DNA from 2 places in the Paenibacillus sp. Y568 genome. Region 2 is predicted to be linked to the other one. Evidence: riboswitches for the same ligand, from Rfam matches in the RefSeq annotation. Region 2 holds a riboswitch; the other holds the start of a gene.

Region 1 (8,665 bases), on a different contig from region 2:
TTAAAGTCAGGGGAAACGAAGGTAGGTCTCGTATATGCTCAACAGGCAGAAGTAGCTGGAGAACTAGATACGTACTGGAAGGCACAGAACAGTGATGAATTCTCCTTCGTGAAGTATGATACAGCAGATATAGGTGTCTTAAAGAAAGATATGGAAGAGGGCAAAATTGACGGCTATCTACAGTTCTCGGGAGATCAGTCAACGTTATTCCCTGCTGTTATCTATTCTTCTGACGAAGATGATGGATTGGATCCTGTCGTTCAGGCAGATCTTACAGGTGCATTGCAGGCGGTTAAGACACAGTATATCGTGAAGGATTCTCTTACAGCAGAACAAATCGCGGAGCTAAAAACACCTGTGCAGTTTAACACTGAGAACGTAGATCCAAATCACGATAGTGAAGCCGGAACAGAAGCCAGTGCAGAGAAAGATTTCAATCCTATGAATTTCGCTGTAGTCTACATCCTGATCATTCTCTTCTTCTTTACTTCTATGACAACAGGTAACATGATCGCGTCTGAAGTTACAACAGAGAAGAGTTCACGGATCATGGAAATTCTCATTACGAGTGTATCGCCATTAACTCAAATGTTCGGAAAGGTTATTGCCATGTTCTTAGTTGGCCTAACTCAGATCGCTATATTTGTCCTAGTAATCCTAGGGAATCTATTCATGCCACAGAACAAGGAATTACTAGCAGATTTCAATATTGATTTATCGCAAGTCAGTACGGATGTTCTGGTCTATGGATTCATCTTCTATGTCTTGGGATACTTCCTGTATGCAGTATTATTTGCAGCGATTGGCTCGATCGTGAGCCGTACAGAAGACTTAGGTCAGGCAGTCATGCCAATTACGATGTTATCGCTTGCGGCCTTTTACATTGGAACTTTCAGTATAAATGCCCCTGATTCGACCTTGATGAAAGTTGCTTCATTCATACCATTTATATCGCCAACGACCATGATTGTAAGGATTGGTCTAGGAGAAATAGCGGTATGGCAAATATGGGTATCTATACTCATTCTTATGGTTTCCATTTTGGCCTTCGGTTGGTTATCTGCCAAAATCTATCGTACAGGTGTACTTATGTATGGTAAACGTCCGACGATGAAAGAGCTTCGTAAAGCGATGAAGGCTTATAAGATTTAGTCTGAGACAAATATTTAAAACCTTGATGACCAGATGCCTTGGTCTATCAAGGTTTTTTTGTTGGATGGTTATTTAGTGTGGTTACGAGATTAAAAGTACATCTCAGAGCACCATTTGATTTTTGTTTGTCTATTCTTTTCATATATTTTAAGTATTTGATTTAGAACAAAAATCCTTTGAACGATATCCTCAGTAAAAAGGTTTAACTGCCGTTTAAAGTGATCTATTTCACTTTGATAAGGAGTAGGAACCTTTTCATTGTCCTCATATATTTTGAGAAGTTGAAAGTGTAGGTTATATATATCCTCATAAGTCATTGTTAGATTCCCCCTAATGATTAGCGAATAATACTAGTATAACCAATGAGTGATTTGGTCAGACGTGTCCTATTAATGCTCGTTATTTACCATCTTTATAGGTATATCAAGGCTTTTTTTACTCCATTTCTTTATTTGGATTATTTCTGGAACATTTTTAAAATTATTTGTAAGATTATCACATTACATGCGTCTTATTGGTAGGAGGTGGGAGAGTGACAGAGCTTGAGGAGATATATAATAAATATTTTAAGGATGTGTACTTATTTGTATATAGTTTATCTAGAGATAAACATATCGCTGAAGATGTAACATCAGATACATTTTTGAAGGCAATAAAATCAATTGATAGTTTCAAGGGAAATTGTGATATTCGGGTGTGGTTATGTCAAATAGCGAAAAATACATATATATCATATTTGCGAAAAAATAAAAAAACGGTCAATTTTGATACAGTACCTGAACAGAAAAATGATATTGATGTGGAGAAAATATTATATTCATCTGAGGAGGCAACTAAACTTGATGAGATTCTCCACGGCCTTTCTGAACCGTATAAGGAAGTTTTTACACTGCGTATCTTTGGAGAGTTAAGCTTTAAGCAGATTGCTAACTTATTTGGCAAAACAGATAATTGGGCTTGTGTTACTTTCCATAGGGCAAAAAATAAAATTAGAGAGGAAATGAGGGATTATTGATGAAAATAACATGTAATATTATTAGAGATATTTTACCTTTATATATAGAGAATATAGCTAGTGATGACTCATGCGCTATGCTTGAAGAACATATTGATCAGTGTGAGGAGTGTAGGAATTGTCTTGATGAGATGAAGGCCTTTTATAAACTACCTGCAGATATTGATACTTCTCCGTTATTAAAGATAAAATCTACATTACGCAAGAAAAAAATTCAGACAGCCATATTTTCAATAATGCTTACGGTTGTAATTGGTGTTATAGCAATTGCTTTCTTGACTGCACCAGAGTACATTCCGTTTAGTAAGGAAAGTGTATCAATAAATGAAATGGATAATGGATCTGTACTTGCTATATTTGAGGATACAGTGTCTGGATATGATATTAATAGATATCCTACAGAGGACAATACAGGGTATGTTTATCATATAACGACATGGGATAGCATATGGAACAGGAATATTAATAAATCTCGTATAAATAATACTATTTTAAATCCGAATGATGAAAATGTAGCTGCTGTATATTATAACCTAACAGATGGAAATGAAGATATTTTGGTATATGGTAAAGATATCAATCCAAGTGGAGGAATAGTTACCTTACCAAGATTATTCTTATCATATTATTCGCTTATTGCCATGAGTTTAACTGTCATTTGTGGATTAATTATGGCTCTGTTCCGTAGCCATAAAAGGGTGATTAATTTGACCATGAAAATGTTGTTTTTGCCGGTATCCTATCTTTTAGGGCAGTTAATTATTAGAGGATTTTCTACGTCGTCATATACTGCGACACGAGATTTGTATGCCATATTATTAATTGGGTTTCCTTTGTATATTGCTTTTCTTGCGGTTATATCTTTAATAAGAGAGTACAAAATGAAAAAGATATGAGTATAGCTCACTCACTTTACAGCCTTCATCTGAAACGATATAATTCGATGTAATTGGATACTTGTTCAACTGGAGGAGCCTGTCAACCGCGGGCTCCTTTTGCATTTTTTTAAGATATATAGTTAAATGATGATGATTGCCTTGGAACAAGAAAAGGAACAACGAAGTCATTAATGAATACATTATTATTCTGCAAAAATTATATCGCTGAGTTCCCATTAGGGAGCGGGGGAACCAACTGTGAAGATGTAATGTGTGATCGTCTCTTCACTTGGGGTGAATCTCGAAATATTCGAGTAGGGTTACTCTTTGAGCCCGAATCCGTCAGCTAACCTCGTAAGCGTACGGAGAGAAGGAACGTTGAAATTATGCCCCAGATTCTATTGAATGGCACTTCTTTATATTATGAGATACATGGAAATGGTGTACCCATAGTCTTTGTTCATGATCATCTGTCCTCACACCATATGTTTGATCCGCAAGTGGAATACTTTAGTACAAGAGCAAGGGTGATCGTACTAGATTTGAGGGGAAATGGTCAGTCGGGAAAAGTGGATGTTGAAGTTAATCGGATTATTGACACACAATGTGAAGATTTGAGAGAGTTACTAGATATACTAGGCGTTTCGAAGGTGACACTCGTCGGTTGTTCTAGTGGGGGGGTCCTAGCTGGGAGGTTTGCTGATCTCTATCCGGAACGGGTGAGAGCTCTAGTGCTAGTGGATAGCTACTTATCTGGCAAGACGAATAAGCTATGGGAGGTATTTGAGACCTTCAGTTGGCTATCGTATTATTTACCAGCGGAGTTGTTGCTGCGTACACTTAAACTGACCTACCATCATTGGACACCTGCTTATAGGATTATGCGAGAAGACCTACTGAACAAGCGACCAACAGAATTAATCAAACAGCGCATGGCTTTACGACAGATCGATTTGTGTCGTCAATCAGCCCGATATCAGGTGCCTATATTATGCGTGGCTGGCAGTCAGAATGAATGGGGTCTAAAGCATATGAAGAACATAGAAGCTGCGTTTCCCTATGCACAACTCCAGATTGTAGATGATGCCATTTACCCAAGTAATCTATGTCAGCCTCAATTATTTAACCGACTACTCTTGAATTTTTTAATAGATCAACATGTTGTATAGAAGTGTAGATGTTAAAATAAAAGTAATGATTGAAATTATAGAGATGGTGGAGTGATTTTTTTGGAAATAAAAATAGATGACCTAAATGGGCCTTAGTGTTGGATTTCAATATTGTGAACCATTTGCAAATTACGTGGAAGACCCATACAGTGTATTTATGACAAAAGAATTATGAAATTATTATTAATATTGGAGGCATTACAATGAGTCAACGCTATCGAATTACAAGATCACTTCAGGAGAATGGCATTTCAGAACAGACCATATCCTTACACGAGTGTAAACAGTATTTTGCGTCTAAACCGGATTTTGAATATACCCCTGTGTTTACCGTGACAGGAGCTACAAGCATGTCCATTGAAGGGGATTTCTTCATGTGGAGCTACAATGATACTAAGATCCCATTCAGACACTATCAGGGAGATATATATGTTTCCGGCACGAATGAAGCAGTGATTCCCATCATGACGGAAGTTGCAAGCGAATTAAGAGCAGATGTGTTGGGGGAGTAATCTATTTCATTGAAAGACTTTAAATATAGAAGAGGAGCTTACTTCAGCGGAGTAGCTCCTCTTTGTCTTTGTTTATTGATAGGAATAACCACACAACGGTACTCAACGTGTTACAAAATAATTGCAAAATACATAACGAATGGGCTCATCATCAATGGTGTTTACCGATAAAAGATATGTTTGATTTACTTGCGAAGAAGAGAACATTACTATTTAAGCGGCCTTTGTCCACGGTTTGAGAAGAGTGATTGAATACTTCTATCATTAGTTTATTATTGTCGTCGTCTGTGGGATGAGTAGAAAATATCACATTTGTAGGTACGATCAAGTCGTTAAAGGATTCATTTATATTTTGCATTTCATCAATGGGTGTAAGCCTTTCTGAGCTAAGGATTCTTGGATCCGTTAGCTGAACAACGTTTGTTGTTTGGTTATAACTAACTTTAATTCCAAACACTTCGGAGATAAATCGTGCGGGTACCATAAGTGTATCGTCTATGATTACGCTTACCGTATCCAGCTGTTTCGGTTCTCCATCACCATCCCGGCGCTAACGGAATGCAACCCGAAAGTTGAAAATGCACAAATTGAAACGCTAAGTAAAGAGAAATAACGTAGTAACTTCACCTCTTTGACCCTCTTTTCTAATGGGGTTTGGTCAGGTGTCTTCGTTGTAGTTCGTTAATTTTCATGTCGCCTGTAAGTAATAAGACTTTAAAACCAATAAAAGGTTACCTAATTAAAAAGAAGTGACCTCTCTGATATAACGAAAGGCCACCTTTATGTTGATTACTCTGTTTCTAGCTTCTCCAAGAGTCTCTGAAGAGTCACATAGGCTTGTTCATGCGTAATTTGCTGGGAAGGCCCAAACAGTTGATTACTTAGTCCACTCATGAGTCCTAGATTTACGGCTTTATAGACATTCTCTTTGGCCCATGCGCTGATCTTTGCATCATCTTTAAAAGGGTTAGCTACCGCAAGAGTCGCCTTATTAGACTGTTTGATCTTGTTGACTTGTTCATAAATCGTAACTAAGATGGTTGCGGCTTCTTGTCGGGTTAACGTTTTTTGAGGAGAGAAGGTATTTGACGATGTCCCTTTGATTAGGCCTAATTGGTAGGCATAAGCGATTTGTTGTTCTTGTACATCTTTAAAGGGATTGTTTACCGTTCCAGTTTGTTTCCCTAGCACATGCTCGTATACTTTTAACCCGGCTACTGTGAAGGTCTGTCTAGTAATAGGTTGTTGATAATTTCTGTCGTAACGACTGTCGATAATCCCATTGTTCTTAGCTTTCGTGTAATCACTTATCGCCCATGCACTGACTTGCTCCGTAGTGGTTACTTCCTTTATATCATGTACATTTTTGAAAAATGTGGTTTCATAGGAAAGGCTGGTTTCTTGCCCAGAAATATTGTAAATTCCTCGAATATCTACTTTGAACCGATCGTCTTCTTTCCAATCTTTAATATCATTAGGTCTAAAAATAATGCAGTAGGGTATGCCGTAACCTGACGTTTCGACATTAAAGTATTTACCGTTTGTATCGTTATCACTAGAACTGAAATTCCAAGTCTTATTGTCTGAGATTCTTGTGAGAACGACACGGACATTTTTTGTACGCTTATTATCATATTTAGATACATTTAGAGATACGGACCATGGATCCTTGGTAGCAAATACGTCATCTGGGAAGTAGCCAGCAGAAGGCCAACTAATATAATCATAGGTGACTTGATCCTTCGCGCGTGTTTGATCAAAAGCATACATGGAACTAAAAGGCGACTTAGTTTTCTCATCTTTAAATACATAACCGAACATGGTTGTTGTCATAGAAGGATTGATTACCCATCTTCGATGCCCTACGCGATTAATGTTACTTGCTGAATTATCTGACATATAACCGAACAGGACAGTATCATATAATGAAAGACGTCCGTAAGATAGATTACTAGAGCCAGCACCTTTGTAGCCAGCATTAAATAGAGATTGAGTCATACCCTTGGGTTGGGAAGGGGTATGACTCAATCCTCCATTGAGGGCATTTACAAGAGCAGCGGCTTGTTCTTGTTGCTCTAAGCTCCAATTCGGCACAATATCGTCTGGAACTCCTGCTAAATACCTAGCCCAATTCACCGCGTGGATGCCATCTAATATAATATCTTTTTTCAATTTCCCCTCTGCGTAAGGAGCGGTATATTTAGGAAGATTCTCAAATATCGCGTTCGAATTCATATAAGCTGAACTTTGTTTAAGCGGCAAATATTGTTGATACTTCTGAATAATGGTTTCTTTCGTTCTTTGCGTGACACTTTGCTGCACATCTTGCCCATGAACGGTCTCATACTTCATCGTAGAAATCATAAGACCTAAGAACAAAAACGTAAGTATTCTTGATGTTGGTTTCAATTCGTTACCCCTTTTCGTTATCTGTTTCAAATATTGGATATGGTTTTATATCGGTAAAAATTATATTTAAATTAACCTTTGTTCAGTGGACCAAAGATAATCAATAACTTCCACAAAAAAATATTTTCCTAAAATATAACTTTTCATACATCTTATCCATCTAATCTTATAAAGGATAAAAAAAGGGGAGGAACATTCGTGTGCAAATGGAACTAGAGGTAAAGAAAGCCCAGCGCGGAGATAAAGAGGCCTTTATCCGATTATTTAGAAGTATAGAACTAGACCTGTATGGATTGGCTAAGTCCATTGTCAAACGGGATGAGGACTGTGCTGATGTATTTCAGGAGACTACATTGAAGGCATACAAGGCGCTATCCACCCTCAAACAGCCTAAGTTTTTCAAAACATGGGTCATTCGAATTCTGATTAACGAATGCAACCAGTTACTCCGGAAGCAGGAATTAACTGTGGCAGATCCTCAAGAAGTATCTTACTTACCTCCGAGGTACTTCGAGAACTATGATAAGGTCGACCTTCAGGTGGCAGTTGATCACCTGGACGCATCGCTACGAATTGTTATTACCTTGTATTATTATCAGGACATGCCGATTAAGCAAATCGCAAGTATTCTGGAGATTTCCGAAGGTGCCATAAAAACGCGTCTTCATCGAGCACGAGGTATTTTAGCGGAATGGTATCAAAATTCCCTTGAAAGGAAGATGATCTGTGAGCCCATTTAATCTGGATATGGAATTGAAAAGGGGAAATAGGGAGATGCCTCAACAACTCCCTGATCTCATACGAATACGGCAGGATGAAATATACGCATCGTTAGACGATATACCGTTACATACCGTTATGAAGTCAGGTAAACAAAAGGTAGTTCGTAGCACACTTCTTGTTATTTCAGCGGCATTAATTATGGGCATTTGCGTTATTGGAAGTGGATTTGTATCTCCTGCTATGGCAGATTCTCTGAAACAAATACCACTGGTAAGCGGCATATTCAAGCTAGCAGGGGATTTGGGACTGCAAGCCGCCGAGGAAAAGGGTCTGGTCACAAAAGTTAATCTCAGTGATACACATGATGGTGTGACCTTAAGCGTACCTCAAGTGATGTATGATGGAAATCGCGTATCCATTGCTGTTCAACGGGAGGCACAAGGCATAACTAGCTATCTTATAGGAAACTATGTTACTCCAGAGGATATCGTTATCTTTGAGCCTGAAGGCACAAAGGGCACATTGAAAGACACTAACATATCCATAGACGGAAAGACTTATGGTAGTGGATTTAATATGAAAGGCGGCGCTGATCATAATTCTGTTATTATTGATTTTTTATCAAACCAAGGTCCAGATTATTCGCCCCTCCCATCTGAATTTGAATTAACACTAGAGATAACGTTGGAAGGGATTAATACACCGTATATCATTAATATTCCCGTGAAGAATACGTTGAAGAACAGTATCGTGTTGACACCAGATGTGACTAAATCACATGACTATGTAACCATAACTCTGAAAAAG
Region 2 (8,665 bases):
AAGTATATGTACCCCAACGAGGGTTGAAGAAACAGATGGTAGGGATGGCAGCTGAGAATGCTAGAGTATCTCTGAATGAGAAGTTTCGACTTATCGAGCGTGATGAAGAGCGGACTTCCATTGCCGCAGCCAATTTAGGTGAAGCGATTGGTATTGATTCATTACATCGCATTGAAGCTTTTGATAATTCCAATATTCAGGGAACGAATCCTGTTTCAGCTATGATTGTATTTATAGATGGTAAACCTGATAAGAAAGAATATCGGAAATACAAAATTCGTACCGTCGATGGACCCGATGATTATAATACGATGCGAGAAGTGATTCGAAGACGATATGAACGAGTATTGAAGGAAAACCTAGAAATGCCAGATTTGATCGTTGTGGATGGTGGGAAGGGTCAAATATCTGCGGCGATGGACGTACTTGAGAATGAATTAGGTTTATTTATTCCTGTATGCGGACTCGTTAAGGATGTGAAGCATAGAACCTCACAGTTGATGATTGGTGAACCTGCAGAGGTGATTACACTGCCACGTGATAGTCAAGAATTCTATCTATTACAACGCATTCAGGAAGAGGTACATCGCTTTGCGATTACGTTCCATCGTGAACAACGGGGTAAATCTATGGTTACCTCACAGCTCGATGCTATACCGGGGGTAGGAGAAAAGCGGCGTAAGCTGATGTTGAAGCATTTCGGATCTCTCAAAAAAATAAGAGAGGCCAGTGTCGAAGACTTCCGGCCTCTCTCTATTGGCGAGAAACTCGCCTCTCAGATTATTGCAGCACTTCAGGAGGAGTCGTAACATACGGCTTCTCTTTTTTTTCTTGAAAATAAGCAGGATACGTATCGCTTGATACGCTATATCTTATAATTCCGTCCGAGATAGGACACCGTCTTAATCAGTGGTGAGTCTCTTTCTTCTGGAGTAGACAAGATAAATTACGTACGCAACGATGAAGGGCATGACCATAGACACCACACCTGCTGTAATACTAGTGGAGTCCTCCAGGGTGAGTAAGCTGAAACCCATCAAGATGCTATCGAACACAACATGGCTGAACATCGCTGCAATAAAGCCATAGCGTAGAAATATAAAGCTGAAGAGTAAGCCGATAACGACTAGTTCTATAGGTCTTGAAATAACGGGATAGATAGGATAAAGCGTATGGCCGAACGCCCAGATGAGGGATGGAATGAGACACGCTAGGAAGGTATTCTTAACGATCTTTTGCATCATCCTAATCCCAAATAAACGATAAACAGCTTCTTCTGAAATTCCAGCTACCCATGCCATGAGCGGTAGAATCCAAGGGTATACCATATTAATCGGGGATTGACTAGCATCCGTCGTAGACCAGCTATGAAGCGTCAGACCGAGTATTAAAAAGATGACGGATTGAACTCCTAACAAGATGAGGGCCCATAAATATCCGACATACATACTATGAAGAACAAATTTACCATACCCGGCTTCTTTTGCACGTGGCCAAGGATTAAGTCCTGTTTCCTTCCGCCATAAGCCATCTCCACCAACAAGTGAGAAGTACAATAACGCAGCCATAACTAAGGTAAGGAGACCCTGGAATATTAACCCGAACGTTAGACTTAATCCCGTCAGTCCCTCGGCTTCCAAGGCGGGCAACATATTTAATGTGCTTAGCATGGAGACAATGAAATAGAATGAACTCAGGAATATTCCTCGAACAAAAGAGGTATGCTTTCTCGTTATTGCGCTATATACAATAGCAAGTATGCCAAGCGCTAAAGTGAGGAGTCCATATCCGAGCATGGTCATCCAAACGGCTTTGGTGTGTTCTTTTTCTACATAAGATGTATGTTCTGACGGAATCGAAAAGGAAGGTTCAAAGGAGACGATCCTGTCTGATCCGAAAGTGAACTTCAATTGTAATACGGCCTCGCCAATCGTAGTATTTAAGTCCGAATAGGTAAGGGTCGATTTTTTATTTTCTGTGATCTGGAGAGTCTTTGAATCATATCCTAATTGGGTTAGCCATTGTTCTGCAAGTCTTACATTATTTGTTGTACTGATCGATTCCTCTGTAGGTTCAATAAGGGGCGAGTTCTTCTTCTGAGAAAAGGATACGATATCTCCTGTATTCATATGTACATCTATATTAAGGTAGTTATTGGTATTACCTTCTTTCAGACGGACGCGGTAAACTTCGGTTGGATATTTATGATCGAAAGTAGTATTGTATTTCTCCATTAACTTCTCTTTAGATAAATAACCATATAAATCTGAGTCAGATTGATAGGTGACCAAAGTATCATCGGGTTGACTCAATACATGAATGTGAAGTTGTGACTCAGCATATTGTGTGGCCGCGATTCTTGCTTGATCCTTAGTGATTAATTCTTTGCTTGGTTGCTCCAGTGTATCGGATGCGGTGCTGGGGAATACTTGCAATATCATAAACAGAATCAGACCGATAACCCCACATAGACCGAGAACCTTATAGTTGATATTAAGTTTCAAAGGTTGTCCCGTAGAATTCATTTAATTTCCTCCTAAAAGTTTTTGAGCGCTACTTCTTAGAATTACTTCGTAAAAACTTACATCGAAAGCATAAACTTAAAGTTTTTGAGCGTTACTCCTTGGTAATACTTCGTAAAAACTTACATCGAAAGCATAAACTTAAAGTTTTTGAGCGCTACTCCTTGGTAATACTTCGTAAAAACTTACATCGAAAACATAAACTTCGTTAGATGCTCTTATAAGTAACGATAACATAGCATAGCTTCTAGCGGTAAATCCAGCAAATGTAACTCGAAATGGTGCAAAGCAGATGAATAAGAAGGTAATCATACTTATGGAGAGAGAACCACTGTTCTGATACGTTCTTTCGCTTATATTTAACCCATATCCAGTCATTTGTCCAGAAAATCAATTTGTACAGTTACTGGATAAAGATTATAATCGGAATGCAATTTAATAATGCGCCAAATTTTCATATGAAATACGGGGGAACCATTTCTTGTAGAGACGATTTAGTCTATCTACTTGTGGGGTGAATTTCGTTGTTGAATGAACGAATAGGGTAAGCTGTGCATACCCGAATCCGTCAGCTAACCTCGTAGGCGATATGCAAGCAGGAACCAACCGAGAGGCATTGGATTTCCAGTGTCTTTTTTTGTTGATTTAAAAAGGGGTGAAGCGTGTGAAATGGAAGTATAGTTGGTTCAGATTATCCCCTCCACAAATTCTAGTTATTGGTTTCGCTACCATTATACTACTGGGAACGGTATTGTTAACCTTACCCATATCGAATACGACGGGTAAACCCCTCGCCTTCATTGATGCATTGTTTACAGCAACATCAGCGACTTGCGTTACGGGCTTAGTCGTGCAGGACACGGGGACGTTCTTCAGCACATTTGGGCAAGTGGTCATTATTATGCTCATTCAGGTGGGCGGACTTGGATTTATGACGATGGCTACGTTATTCGCCTTTGTGTTGAAACGGAAGATATCCCTACGTGACCGTTTGCTCCTTCAAGAAGCGATGAATCAGGGCTCAATGGAAGGAATAGTACGACTGATTCGAAAAGTATTACTCTTTTCTCTTATTATCGAAGGATCAGCTGCTGTTCTGTTAACTGTAAGATGGGCAGTAGATATGCCCTTTGGAAAAGCTTTATATTTTGGTATTTTTCATGCCATTTCAATGTTTAACAATGCTGGATTTGATCTATTCGGTGACTTCCGTAGCCTTACAGGTTATGTATATGATCCAATCGTCAACTTTGTGGTGATGTTCCTTATTGTATCTGGAGGAATTGGATTCATTGTTCTATCTGACATGGTCGATTTCCGAAAGACGCGTAGGATATCTTTACATTCAAAAGTAGTACTATCCATGACAGCCTTTCTAATCGTGTTCGGAGCCATTGTTATATTTGTATTCGAGTATTCTAATCCAAGAACATTAGGGTCGTTAAATTGGGGTGGCAAAATCCTTGGCTCCCTCTTCCAATCGGTTACACCAAGAACTGCAGGTGCGAATACGCTTGATCTGGGTAATATGAGACAGGCATCTCAATTCTTTATGATTATACTTATGTTCATTGGGGCTTCTCCAGGATCTACTGGAGGTGGGATCAAGACAACAACGTTTACGCTTATTATTGGTGCTGTGATCTCCATGTTACGTGGACGAGATGACATCGTATTGTTTCGCTACCGGTTTGCGCAAGAACGTATATTTAAAGCGCTCACGATTACACTAGTTGCACTTTTGCTTGTAATGAGTGTAGCGATGATACTTTCTACGACAGAAGACAGTAGTTTTCTAATGATATTGTATGAGACAACTTCTGCATTTGGTACAGTAGGGTTAACGATGGGATTAACAACACATCTGACCTTAGCGGGTAAAATTCTGATAAGTCTAACGATGTTTGCAGGTCGCCTTGGACCACTTACACTGGCATATGCACTGGGTCCGAAGAAAGGCAAAGAGTTATATCGTCATCCAGAGGGTAAAATTATTATAGGGTAGAAGAGAAATTGAGATGATTAAAGGAGTATTGAAAGAGAGATGAAGAAACAGCAGTTTGTCGTTATTGGATTGGGGCGGTTCGGGTCTTCTATTGCTCAAGAACTTATGGCACTGAATTATGAAGTGCTAGGGATCGATCGAAATGAAGAGATTGTAAGTGATATGAGTGAGTTACTGACGTATGCTGTTGTGGCAGATGCCTCAGATGAAGAAGTGCTGAAATCGTTAGGTGTTCGTAATTTCGATTGTGGTATTGTGGCTATCGGAGAAGACATCCAGACGAGTATTCTTGCAACCATACTGCTCAAAGATTTAGGAGTAACGACAGTCGTTGCTAAAGCGATCTCTGTTCTTCACGGAAGAGCATTGGAGAAACTAGGAGTAGATCGAGTAGTGTACCCTGAGCGAGATATGGGCATTCGGGTTGCACATCAACTGGTAACTCCGAACTTACTGGATTATATTGAACTTTCGAAAGATTACAGCATTGTAGAGATGAACGCTCCGTTATGTCTTGATGGTAAGACACTCACAGAGATAAATATTCGTACTAGATTTGGCTGTAGCATCGTGGCTTTGCATAGATCAACTGGCATTATTGTGGCGCCTACAGCAATGGATCAGGTTCGAGCAGGCGATATTATGGTCATTATCGGGTCTAACGAGAATATTGAAAATTTTGAGAATGAACTCATGGATGACAATTAAATAGGAATAGAACCACTTTCGGTAGAGGTAGCTAATTTCTCAAAAAAATGCGAACGTAAAACACAGAGAAGGTCAAGGAGATTATCCTTGACCTTCTCTGTGTTTCTTTTTTTGGTGAAATCATAAAAATCATAAATCTAGGCGATTAAATAAGGATTCTGTTTCTTCGATCCATTGCCGTGCAGCCTTACTTAACTCGGTATATTCACCATAGATTAAGGATGTCGTTCGTCGTGTTTCTTTGAGATCAGGGATATGAATAACTTTGAGATCATTATCGTCAATAAGTTGTTGATGTAGATAAGATTTGGGTAATAATGTTACAGCTTTACAAGTAGGTAATAAGCGGACAATCGCTTCAAACGAGTCGATCTCCATTCGAATATCAGGCATAATACCCGTATTCTCAAATAAGTCGTCCATTAATTTACGATACCATGTCCCACTTGAGAAAATAATCATGGGTGTCTCATGTAAATCGTTCATATGAATGGCTGGTGATTCGGCAAGGGGGTGTTGTCTTGGTAGAACTAATTCCAAGTGATCTTCAAATAAAGGGATACAGTTTAAGCCTCTTTCGTGGATGGATGAAGCAACAATTCCAACGTCGATCTTCTTCTCACGGAGTGCTGAAACAATTTCATGCGTTCTACCTGTAACAAGTTTGATTTCTGCAGTGGGATGCTTCTCCATAAAAGTATTGATCAGTGGTGGAAGCGTTGTTTGAATTGTAGTTAGGCTTGCCCCAAGAGTGACAGAGATCTGACTTCCATCTTTATGCTGAGATAATGTTCGCAAGAATTGTTGTTGAAGCTTTCTTTGCTCAAGAGCAAAGGTATAAGTTAAATGTCCGATCGAGGTCAATTCTAATCGCTTACCACGACGGTGAAATAGATTTACCCCAAGATCGTTCTCTAACTTGGAAATTTTACGTGATAGAGCGGGTTGAGAAAGGTTCAGTAACTTAGAAGCCTTATTGAGACTGGACTGCTCCACAACGATTGCAAACACATCTAACGCTTCAAACATAGTACACCTCACTCATCTCATTTTTACCGGAACATCAATTCATTCGCTTATGCGCTTATGTTATAACTAATAATAATTATATTGCAATTCCATTATAAGCTAAAAAGGAGTAACATGAAAAGTGCCACAAGTTGTTCACAGATTATTAAGAAATGTGGCTGTTTTAGTCGCTTTCTGCGGCTTTTATCACGTCCGTATATGTTTTATTAACAAAGATATTTGAAAACGCTGTTATTGGAAAGGGGATTAGTCATTTATGAAGGGTTACTATGCTAGAAAGATTCACTCGCTTCTCGGAGTGATCCCACTGAGTTTCTTTATTTTAGAGCATCTTGTGACGAATTTCGGTGCATTTGAAGGGGGACTTGAGAAGTTTAATGAGGGGGTAGCATTTCTTAATGGTCTACCACTCGTATTGTTCATGGAGCTGTTTCTAATTTGGCTACCCTTGCTCTATCATGGTGTATTTGGTTTATATCTCGCCTATCAATCACAACCGAATAATGGATCATATAACTATGGACGCAACTGGCGGTTCTTGTTTCAACGTGTTACAGGTGTCCTAACCTTTATGTTTGTCATTTGGCATGTGTATGAGACACGAGTTCAAGTAGCCTTAGGAAATGTTACACATGAAGAATTGGGTGGTATTATACATGCAGTAGTTATGAATCCTGTTACGTTTATTCTATATTTAATCGGTGTTATTTCCACGGCGTTCCATTTCTCTAATGGGATCTGGTCTTTCTTAGTCAGCTGGGGAATTACTGTAGGACCACGTGCACAACGCGTATCATCAATGATGTGTATGGGATTATTCGCTATCGTATCGGTATTATTCATCTTGTCACTAATTGCTTTCCGAAATGTTGAGTTCCAGACCGCTTTGAACTTTATAGAATCATGGAAGACAGTCTTAAGTTAAGGGGTGACCTACATGGCAACAGCAAATATTATTATTGTGGGCGGCGGGTTAGCTGGATTGATGGCAACCATAAAAGCAGCAGAATCAGGTACACATGTTCACTTATTCTCACTAGTTCCCGTAAAGAGATCTCACTCCGTATGTGCTCAGGGCGGAATCAACGGGGCTGTTAACACCAAAGGGGAAGGAGACTCACCATGGGAGCATTTCGATGATACCGTCTATGGTGGAGATTTCTTAGCCAATCAGCCTCCAGTTAAAGCGATGTGCGATGCAGCACCTGGAATTATTCACTTGATGGATCGGATGGGGGTTATGTTTAATCGTACGCCTGAGGGACTTCTGGACTTCCGGCGCTTCGGTGGAACGCAATATCATAGGACAGCCTTTGCGGGTGCTACGACAGGGCAACAGTTATTGTATGCACTTGATGAGCAAGTTCGTCGCTATGAGGCTGAAGGCTTAGTAACCAAACATGAAAATTGGGAGTTCTTATCCGCTGTTATTGATGATGATGGAGTATGTCGTGGCATTTGTGCACAAGATCTGAAGAGCATGGAGATTCATACGTTTGCTGCGGATGCTGTTATTTTAGCAAGTGGGGGACCTGGTATTATTTTCGGTAAGACTACGAATTCGGTTATTAATACAGGTACTGCAGCAAGTGCAGTGTATCAGCAAGGGGTATATTATGCGAATGGTGAGTTTATTCAGATTCATCCAACGGCGATCCCTGGAGACGATAAGCTTCGCTTGATGTCGGAATCTGCACGTGGTGAAGGTGGGCGCATCTGGACGTATAAAGATGGGAAGCCATGGTATTTCCTTGAAGAGAAGTATCCTGCTTACGGAAATTTAGTACCACGTGATATCGCAACTCGCGAAATATTCCATGTGTGTGTAGATATGGGTCTTGGAGTCAATGGTGAGAACATGGTCTATCTTGATCTCTCCCACAAAGATCCGAAAGAACTGGATGTTAAATTAGGTGGTATTATTGAAATTTACGAGAAGTTCATGGGTGATGATCCTCGAAAGATTCCTATGAAAATATTCCCGGCAGTCCATTATTCAATGGGTGGCATGTGGGTGGATTACAATCAGATGACGAACATTCCAGGGCTATTTGCAGCCGGGGAGTGTGAATATCAATATCATGGTGCGAATCGTCTTGGAGCTAACTCACTTGTATCCGCTATATACGGAGGTATGGTTTCTGGACCTAAAGCAGTTGAATATATCAAAGGCCTTAAGAAGAGAGCGGAAGATATACCTACTGCGGTATATGATCGTTATAAGAAAGAACAGACAGACAAGTATGAGAATCTCCTTGCTATGAATGGAACGGAGAATGCCTATGTTCTGCACAGAGAACTAGGTGAGTGGATGACGAATAACATGACGGTTGTACGTTATAATGACAAGCTCGAAGCTACGATTGAGAAGATTAAAGAATTAAAGAAACGCTACAAGAAT

The links. Region 2 has a riboswitch for cyclic di-AMP ahead of AC1D7X_RS08060 (TrkH family potassium uptake protein). Riboswitches for the same ligand answer to the same signal wherever they lie in the genome.
Region 1: linked by a shared signal. The riboswitch ahead of AC1D7X_RS06245 (alpha/beta fold hydrolase) and the one ahead of AC1D7X_RS08060 (TrkH family potassium uptake protein) in region 2 are both predicted to bind cyclic di-AMP.

The regions. Positions count from the first base shown of each region.
Region 1 covers NZ_JCAIUM010000003.1:238,682-247,346, forward strand. Annotated here, with positions in the region: gene AC1D7X_RS06230 (ABC transporter permease) at 1-1,152, shown strand, start outside; gene AC1D7X_RS06235 (RNA polymerase sigma factor) at 1,685-2,167, shown strand; gene AC1D7X_RS06240 (zf-HC2 domain-containing protein) at 2,167-3,063, shown strand; cyclic di-AMP (ydaO/yuaA leader) riboswitch at 3,259-3,420, shown strand; gene AC1D7X_RS06245 (alpha/beta fold hydrolase) at 3,432-4,214, shown strand; partial or broken gene AC1D7X_RS06250 (GNAT family N-acetyltransferase) at 4,309-4,389, shown strand; gene AC1D7X_RS06255 (hypothetical protein) at 4,418-4,726, shown strand; partial or broken gene AC1D7X_RS06260 (stalk domain-containing protein) at 4,878-5,252, opposite strand; gene AC1D7X_RS06265 (S-layer homology domain-containing protein) at 5,516-7,135, opposite strand; gene AC1D7X_RS06270 (sigma-70 family RNA polymerase sigma factor) at 7,342-7,875, shown strand; gene AC1D7X_RS06275 (DUF4179 domain-containing protein) at 7,910-8,665, shown strand, end outside.
Region 2 covers NZ_JCAIUM010000004.1:249,771-258,435, forward strand. Annotated here, with positions in the region: gene uvrC (excinuclease ABC subunit UvrC) at 1-809, shown strand, start outside; gene AC1D7X_RS08055 (CPBP family intramembrane glutamic endopeptidase) at 903-2,525, opposite strand; cyclic di-AMP (ydaO/yuaA leader) riboswitch at 2,957-3,123, shown strand; gene AC1D7X_RS08060 (TrkH family potassium uptake protein) at 3,187-4,527, shown strand; gene AC1D7X_RS08065 (potassium channel family protein) at 4,567-5,235, shown strand; gene AC1D7X_RS08070 (LysR family transcriptional regulator) at 5,365-6,264, opposite strand; gene AC1D7X_RS08075 (succinate dehydrogenase cytochrome b558 subunit) at 6,521-7,189, shown strand; gene sdhA (succinate dehydrogenase flavoprotein subunit) at 7,202-8,665, shown strand, end outside.